DNA from 3 places in the Arthrobacter sp. efr-133-TYG-104 genome. Region 1 is predicted to be linked to each of the others. Evidence: riboswitches for the same ligand, from Rfam matches in the RefSeq annotation. Region 1 holds a riboswitch; each other region holds the start of a gene.

Region 1 (2,257 bases):
GTACAACAGTTGAACGCGAATGTCACATTCAGGTCACGAGCGGCCTCACGGAATCGAGAGATGGCCATCACGTTGGTCAGAGCCAGCCCATGGGGTCAACGACTTCGCCATTGACCTGGACTTCAAAGTGGAGGTGGCAGCCCGTGGAGGCTCCCGTGGTGCCGCTGAGGGCCACAACGTCGCCGCGGCTGACCGTCTGGCCCACCTTGACGTTGAAGGACGACAGGTGGTTGTAGGTAGTTTCCAAGCCGTTTCCGTGATCTATAACCACACGGTTGCCGCCACCGTACTCGTGCCATCCTGCGAAAGTTACTTTGCCGGCCGCGGCAGCATGGACCGCGGTGCCGCACTGCGCCACGAAGTCCTGGCCGCGGTGGAAGTCACCGGTGCCGCCCGTCAGCGGACTGACGCGGTAACCGAACGGCGATGCCGTGACGAGCGTGTCCAAGGGGGCACCCAAAGTGCCTTGGGACGATGAACGCTGGATGCTGGCCACAGACTGGGCGCTCAGCAGCTGCTTCAGCTTGCCATCGGGATCCGCTGCCGTGGAAACGGCAGCACGGCTGAAGTCGATTTTGGCCGATGCCGCCGCGGATACCTCCGGCTGGGTACCGGCTACAGACAGCGCAGACTCGGTTTGGCCAGAGTCCGAGGTAGCCATCATCGGGCTGGTGCCTGGCAGGCCGACTGTCAGTGCCAAGCCGGTAGCAGCAAGTGCGATGCCGGCTTTCTGACCCACTCCGCTGGCTGCGGCGAAGTCGGCCACTTGACGCAGCGGACCTTTCCGACGGCGCTGGCGGCTGGCTTCGCGGGGCCGGATTTCCGTAGCAACGCGGGCAGGCCCCACCTCAGCAGCAGGGCCGGATGCGCGACGGCGGCCCCTGACGTTCTGCGATGTCAAACTCTATTCCTCTCTGAAAAGCCTGCGAAGTTAGCTGTCGGATTCGAGTCAGAGAGTTCAAAGACCCGGCCCGCGCTCAGCGCTCACGGCACACAGGTATCCCCAGGAGGACCTGTATCAGTGGGCACTTCTGCTGCGGACTTCACCCCAAGGCTGCTTCTTTAGACAGCCGCTAGTGGTTCCCCCGCCTCTGCCAGTAAGGGGTGGAACACCTGATCCGCTGGCAGAGTTTGGCTCCGGATCAGGTAACGCTTTGGTATCGGCGCCAATAATCAACTATAGGGGATTAAGTCCCCCAGTAATAAATTCGTTATCAACAGGAAAGGGTGATGCTAAGCCGTGCCGCAGCGGGAGAATTGCAGCCGCGCTAGATGTCGCCCGGCGTATTAGCCGAGGGAAACAAAGACGTGGCCGGCGACCTCAGGAGGGAGTTCCAAGGCGCCTTCAATGCCGGGGACCCGAACGGAGATGTACTCGCCCACTCGCTCCAGTGACACTAATGCTCCTGGCCGGATTCCGCCTTCATCCAACTGGGTCAACAGCTCCGGCTCCACTTGGATAGGTTCGGCGAGGCGGCTGATGAGCACCCGCGAATCGGAGCCGTAACCGTCCATGGCCTGCAAAAGGTTGACATCCGGCCGGCCCGCAGGGACGGCGGCCAAACCACCGATTGCTTCAAGCCCTGGAATCGGATTGCCGTAGGGAGATTCGGTGGGGTGCTCAAGAAGCTCGTAAAGCCTGCGTTCGACGCGTTCGCTCATAACGTGTTCCCAACGGCAGGCTTCGTCATGGACGTAGGCCCAATCCAATCCGATCACATCTGCCAAGAGCCGCTCGGCCAGCCGATGCTTACGCATTACTTCGGTGGCCCGCTTCCGGCCCGCTTGGGTCAGTTCCAGGTGGCGGTCATTGGAAACTATGACCAGGCCGTCCCTTTCCATTCGTCCGATGGTCTGTGACACGGTGGGGCCGGAGTGTCGGAGACGCTCGGCAATTCGTGCGCGAAGGGCAACAATGTTCTCTTCTTCAAGCTCCAAAATGGTCCGAAGATACATCTCAGTGGTATCGATCAGATCCGTCATCCCGCTCAGCTCTCCTCGAACGCAGTCTCTTGCGTAGCTCCACCGTACCGCGCCCAACTCGGTGGGCGGGGCTTGATTCGCCCGCCCTTAACGCAAGACCAGCCTAGCTTATTAGGAATTACTCTTGATAATTCCGTCAACGGGACCGGTTGCATATGGTCTGGGTGCGTTCCACGTGGCGGACTATGACAACTCCAGGTTCCTGCCAAGGAGGGTGTTCGGGCAGAATTGGGGAGTCGAAGGGGCAGTAGATGCCACCTGCCACGACCCCCCT
Region 2 (2,257 bases), on a different contig from region 1:
GGCCGCGGGCGACGACGACGCCCCAGTATCCGGCGCGCCCGAAACAGTGGCGGCTTGGCTGACGTCTGATGACTCCGCAGTAGGCGTTGCACCCGCCGAGGCAGCGACAGCGGATGCGGCGCTGGAACCGCCGGGCACGCCGGAGATCGAGGCCGTGGTTTGTGCGATCGTGGCACCGGCGCCGCCGCCACTGGCGTCCGTGACCTTGCTTTCGCTGCCAAAGAACGGAAGATCGAGAGCGTGGCCCACCGTGCCCACAGTCAAGGCCAGGCCCAATGCCCCTGCCACCATGGCCATGCGTTGGCTCATGTGGCGGACTGACGCGGCCTTGTGTAGTACCGCGTATGGTTCGCGACTGTATTGGCGCGGCCGGTGGTGCGGAAACGAAGAGACCTCGGCAGCTTGGAGCGGGATGGCTGCCGTGACTGCTGCGGCGACTGGTTCCGCGGTCGCTTCAGTAGGGGCGGGCTGAACGGCTGGAATCTGAACTGTGGCCAGATCGTCGCCGGCCAGATCTGCTCCGGCCGGTGCTTCTCCAGCCAGGGCCTCGGGGACGGTCGCGGTTTGCTCGAACGCGGTTTGCACGGGCTGGGGCCCAGCGGCGGCGGGTCGTTCGGCGTGGCTGGCGTCGTCGTCGACGCCCACGCCGGAAGCGTGCTCGCGTTGCCGCTCGGCGGCACGCCGTGCCGCACGGGTCATCGGTAGTGCCGGGTCCGCAAGTGCGGGACTGTCAGTAGACGCCCGACGGCGGCCTGTTGGTTTGGCGCGCTCGCTCTCACGCAGGGCGCGTCGCGGCTGATCCATGGTTGGGGACATGGTTGTTGCCTCTCGACGCCTTCGAGGTTAGCTGTCGGGTTCGGACGAGGCCGTCCGGCCGCGGTTGGCGGCTACACCCCAAGGGCTTGTCGGGGAACAAGCCCGGAACACTGGGTCCCCCGTCTCTGCCGTGGGTCTAGCGGAATCCCGGATTGCGGCAGAGCTCGGCGTCAGCCCGGAAACGGCCCAGCGGAGTTCCGGGTCGCCCTATGAAGTTACCCTAGCCGGAAAACAAAGTCACATTAATGTAACGGCTGCGCGGCCGTCACGGCTCCCGCCCGCAACACGGCCGGATATCCATCGCCCAACACTAGCTTCACTGGGCCAGGGCAGGTAGACATTGACCTATGGACCTGCCCGTGATGCCGCCCGTCTCGCCCATGCTCGCCAAGTCAGTCCCTGACATCCCGGATGTTGGGCACTACGAGCCCAAGTGGGATGGCTTCCGGACCATCGTCTTCAAGGATGGGGACGAGATAGTCCTCGGCAGCCGGAATGAGAAGCCCATGACCCGGTATTTCCCGGAGCTTGTGGCGGCGCTGCAGGGGAACCTTCCGGACAAGTGCGTCATCGACGGCGAGATTGTCCTGATCCAAGGCAACAGGCTTGAATTCGAGGTTCTCCAGCAACGCATCCATCCTGCCGATAGCAGGGTCCGGATGCTGGCGGAGAAGACCCCGGCGTCGTTGGTCGCCTTCGACATCCTTGCCCTAGGTGATGACGACCTGACGGGCCGGCCTTTTTCGGAACGCCGAGCAATCCTGGAGCAAGCACTCTCCACGGCCGAACCCCCTGTGTACATCACCCCCGCAGTGACCGACTTGGAGAGGGCCAAGGAGTGGTTCGTCCAACTGGAAGGCGCAGGGCTCGACGGCGTGCTGTCCAAACCACTGGACGGCACATATCAACCCAACAAGCGCGTCATGTTCAAGACCAAGCACGTGCGAACCGCGGACTGCGTGGTGGCGGGCTTCCGTTGGCACAAGACGGCAAAGGTCGTCGGGTCCATGCTGCTGGGCCTTTACGACGACGACGGGCGGCTTCACCACGTGGGGGTGGTGGCATCGTTCCCCATGGCCAAACGGGAGAGCCTGGTGGCCGAGTTGGAACCGTACCAAGTGGACCTCGGCGACCATCCGTGGGGTGAGTGGGCCACGCAAGATGAAGCGGCGGGTGGTTCCAGGATGCCCGGGGCCCAGAGCAGGTGGAGCGGCGGCAAGGACTTCTCTTTCGTCCCGCTTCGCCCTGACCTGGTGATCGAAGTGGCGTACGACTATATGGAGGGCGATCGTTTCCGGCACACCACCCAGTTCCGGCGGTGGCGGACGGACCGGACACCCGACAGTTGCACCTACTCGCAGCTGGAGGAACCGGCCGACTACGATCTCGGCAAGATCCTGAAGCTCACGTAGCCCGGGCACGCTGGCGTGCGTTACTCGTC
Region 3 (2,257 bases), on a different contig from region 1:
GAAGCCATCCATACTTGGCGCAGCGCGTTTCCCCGGCCTTTTTCCTCGAAGCGCATCACCACGATTTCCGGGATTTCCCGAGCAAGTCTTTCCGCGATCCGGAGGGTGTTGTCCGTGCTTGCGTTATCGGCCACGGTGATACGGAAGCTGTGGGGGAACGTTTCCGCAAGGTGCGCGTGAAGCCTGCGGAGGCAGGCTTCCACGTCGCTTTCCTCGTTGTGGACAGGGATTGTCACGTCAAGGACCGGAACGGCAGTGTGGGTATCAACCGGAGAGCGCCGCGCTTGCGCCAGCGGCACAGCGGAGGATGCCAGTTCCCCGCCTTGGCGTGGGCTTGGTGGTGCACCAGTTGCCGGATCTGTGAGCGTCATGTATCCAGCGTGGGGCAGCCTCGTATGAGTGCTTTAGGCGGAAGCTGTGATGTGACTGTGAAACCGGAATTGCCGCACCGTCCCGATTGCCTACTGCAGCGGACGCTGTAGTGGACATGCAGGGACAGTGCGGCAATCAGGGACAGTGCGGCGATGGTTAGCCCTGGTGGTTTAGTACCAGTTATTGGCCAAGTGGAACGCGAGGGCAGCCGAGGGGGAGCCGTAACGCTGCTTGATGTAGTCCAGCCCCCACTTGATCTGGGTTTGGTAGTTGGTCTGCCAGTCAGCACCGGCAGTAGCCATCTTGGAAGCGGGAAGGGACTGGACAATGCCGTAGGCACCGCTGGAAGCGTTGGTAGCAGTGGTCCGCCATCCTGATTCCTTTTCCCACAGTGCGTTCAGGGCGGTCATTTCGCCCTGGCCCCAGCCGTAGCTGGAGAGAACGCTTGCTGCATAGGCCTTGGCGCCGGCAGGATCGTCCACAGCCACGGGGGTGGCGGCAGCCTGCGCGGCAGCAGCAGTCTGGGCGTCAGCGGCGTCAGCGGCCTGCTTCGTGGCAGCATCCGCAGCAGCTTTTTGTGCGGCAGCGGCTTGGTCCGCAGTTGCCTTGTCCGCTGCGGCTTTCGCTGCTGCTGCTTGATCGGCTGCAGCTTTGTCTGCTGTTGCCTTATCGGCTGCAGCTTTGTCAGCTGCTGCCTTGTCTGCAGCGGCCTGCCTGGCGGCGTCGGCCTTTGCTACAGCCTGTGCCACAGCGTCCTTAGCCTTGCTGTCAGACTGTGCGGTTGACTGGGTCTCCGCTGCCTTGCTCATTTCAGGAAGAGTGAACGCTGCATTCGCGGCCTGGCCCAGCGATGCAACACCCAGCCCTGCGGCGATAACGCCGGCCACTACCGACATGCGGTAGCCGCTTTTACCCCGGCGGGCAGCGTTCTTTAGGACGGACTGCGACTTGGTCAGGGGTGTGCTCTTGTCGTCACGGTGACGCGCGGAAGGGCGCGCCTGATCGTTAAATTCAGACATGGTTTTGATTGCCTCTCAGCGCCTGCGGAGTTAGCTGTCGGGTTCGGATGAGGTCATCCGGCCGCGCATCACGCTGCGGTTTCACCCCAAGGGCTGGCACTAGGCCTGGCCCGGAGACTCTGGGTCCCCCGTCTCTGCCTCAAAGAAGAACGGACTCCGGGAAGTGGCAGAGCTCGGCGCATCCCGGAAGTGGGCCAGTTGGAGCGACCCACCCTTTCGACGGTACAGGACCCTTCGCTCAAAGTCACATTTAGGTAACAGAGATCACGAATGCGGAGAGTCGACTTGCTCGTTTCATTACGTCAAGCCGGTGTTCATTGACGGAAGACGCAAGGCGAACTCCGTCCGCCCCGGACGGGATGTCACTTCCACGTTCCCCCCGTGTGCTTGGACTATGGATTCGACGATGGACAGACCCAGCCCCGAGGTACCTTCGGACCCCGACCTGGCAGCGTCTGCACGGGCAAACCTCGAGAAGATGCGGCGTTGAAAGTCCTCGGGTATGCCAGGGCCGTTGTCCGTCACGGTGACCACGGCGCTGCCGTCTGCCGAGAGCGATACACCGGTCACCACAGTGGTGCCCTGATCGGTATGTTTGCGGGCGTTCGATAGCAGATTGGCCATGACCTGATGCAGCTGCGTCGCATCGCCCCGGACCGAGATCGGTTCATCGGGAAGCCGCAGTTGCCAGTGATGGTCCGGTGCCATGACTTTCTCGTCGTTGACGGTCTCAATGACCAACTGCGTGAGGTCCACATCCGTGACATGCAGGGGTTGTCCCTCATCCAAGCGGGCCAGCAGCAGCAGATCCTCTACCAGCGTGGTCATGCGCTCCGACTGGCTTTGGACGCGGGCCAGCGATTTGC

What was found. Region 1 has a riboswitch for cyclic di-AMP ahead of QRN04_RS00435 (M23 family metallopeptidase). Riboswitches for the same ligand answer to the same signal wherever they lie in the genome.
Region 2: linked by a shared signal. The riboswitch ahead of QRN04_RS04630 (hypothetical protein) and the one ahead of QRN04_RS00435 (M23 family metallopeptidase) in region 1 are both predicted to bind cyclic di-AMP.
Region 3: linked by a shared signal. The riboswitch ahead of QRN04_RS08840 (aggregation-promoting factor C-terminal-like domain-containing protein) and the one ahead of QRN04_RS00435 (M23 family metallopeptidase) in region 1 are both predicted to bind cyclic di-AMP.

The regions. Positions count from the first base shown of each region.
Region 1 covers NZ_JARVTA010000001.1:83,984-86,240, reverse strand. The annotation lists gene QRN04_RS00435 (M23 family metallopeptidase) at 77-901, opposite strand; cyclic di-AMP (ydaO/yuaA leader) riboswitch at 906-1,117, opposite strand; gene QRN04_RS00430 (iron-dependent transcriptional repressor DtxR) at 1,288-1,983, opposite strand.
Region 2 covers NZ_JARVTA010000004.1:57,573-59,829, forward strand. The annotation lists gene QRN04_RS04630 (hypothetical protein) at 1-816, opposite strand, end outside; cyclic di-AMP (ydaO/yuaA leader) riboswitch at 819-968, opposite strand; gene QRN04_RS04635 (ATP-dependent DNA ligase) at 1,164-2,228, shown strand; gene QRN04_RS04640 (DUF6480 family protein) at 2,249-2,257, opposite strand, start outside.
Region 3 covers NZ_JARVTA010000010.1:22,842-25,098, reverse strand. The annotation lists gene QRN04_RS08845 (glycosyltransferase) at 1-371, opposite strand, end outside; gene QRN04_RS08840 (aggregation-promoting factor C-terminal-like domain-containing protein) at 543-1,391, opposite strand; cyclic di-AMP (ydaO/yuaA leader) riboswitch at 1,399-1,556, opposite strand; gene QRN04_RS08835 (HAMP domain-containing sensor histidine kinase) at 1,689-2,257, opposite strand, start outside.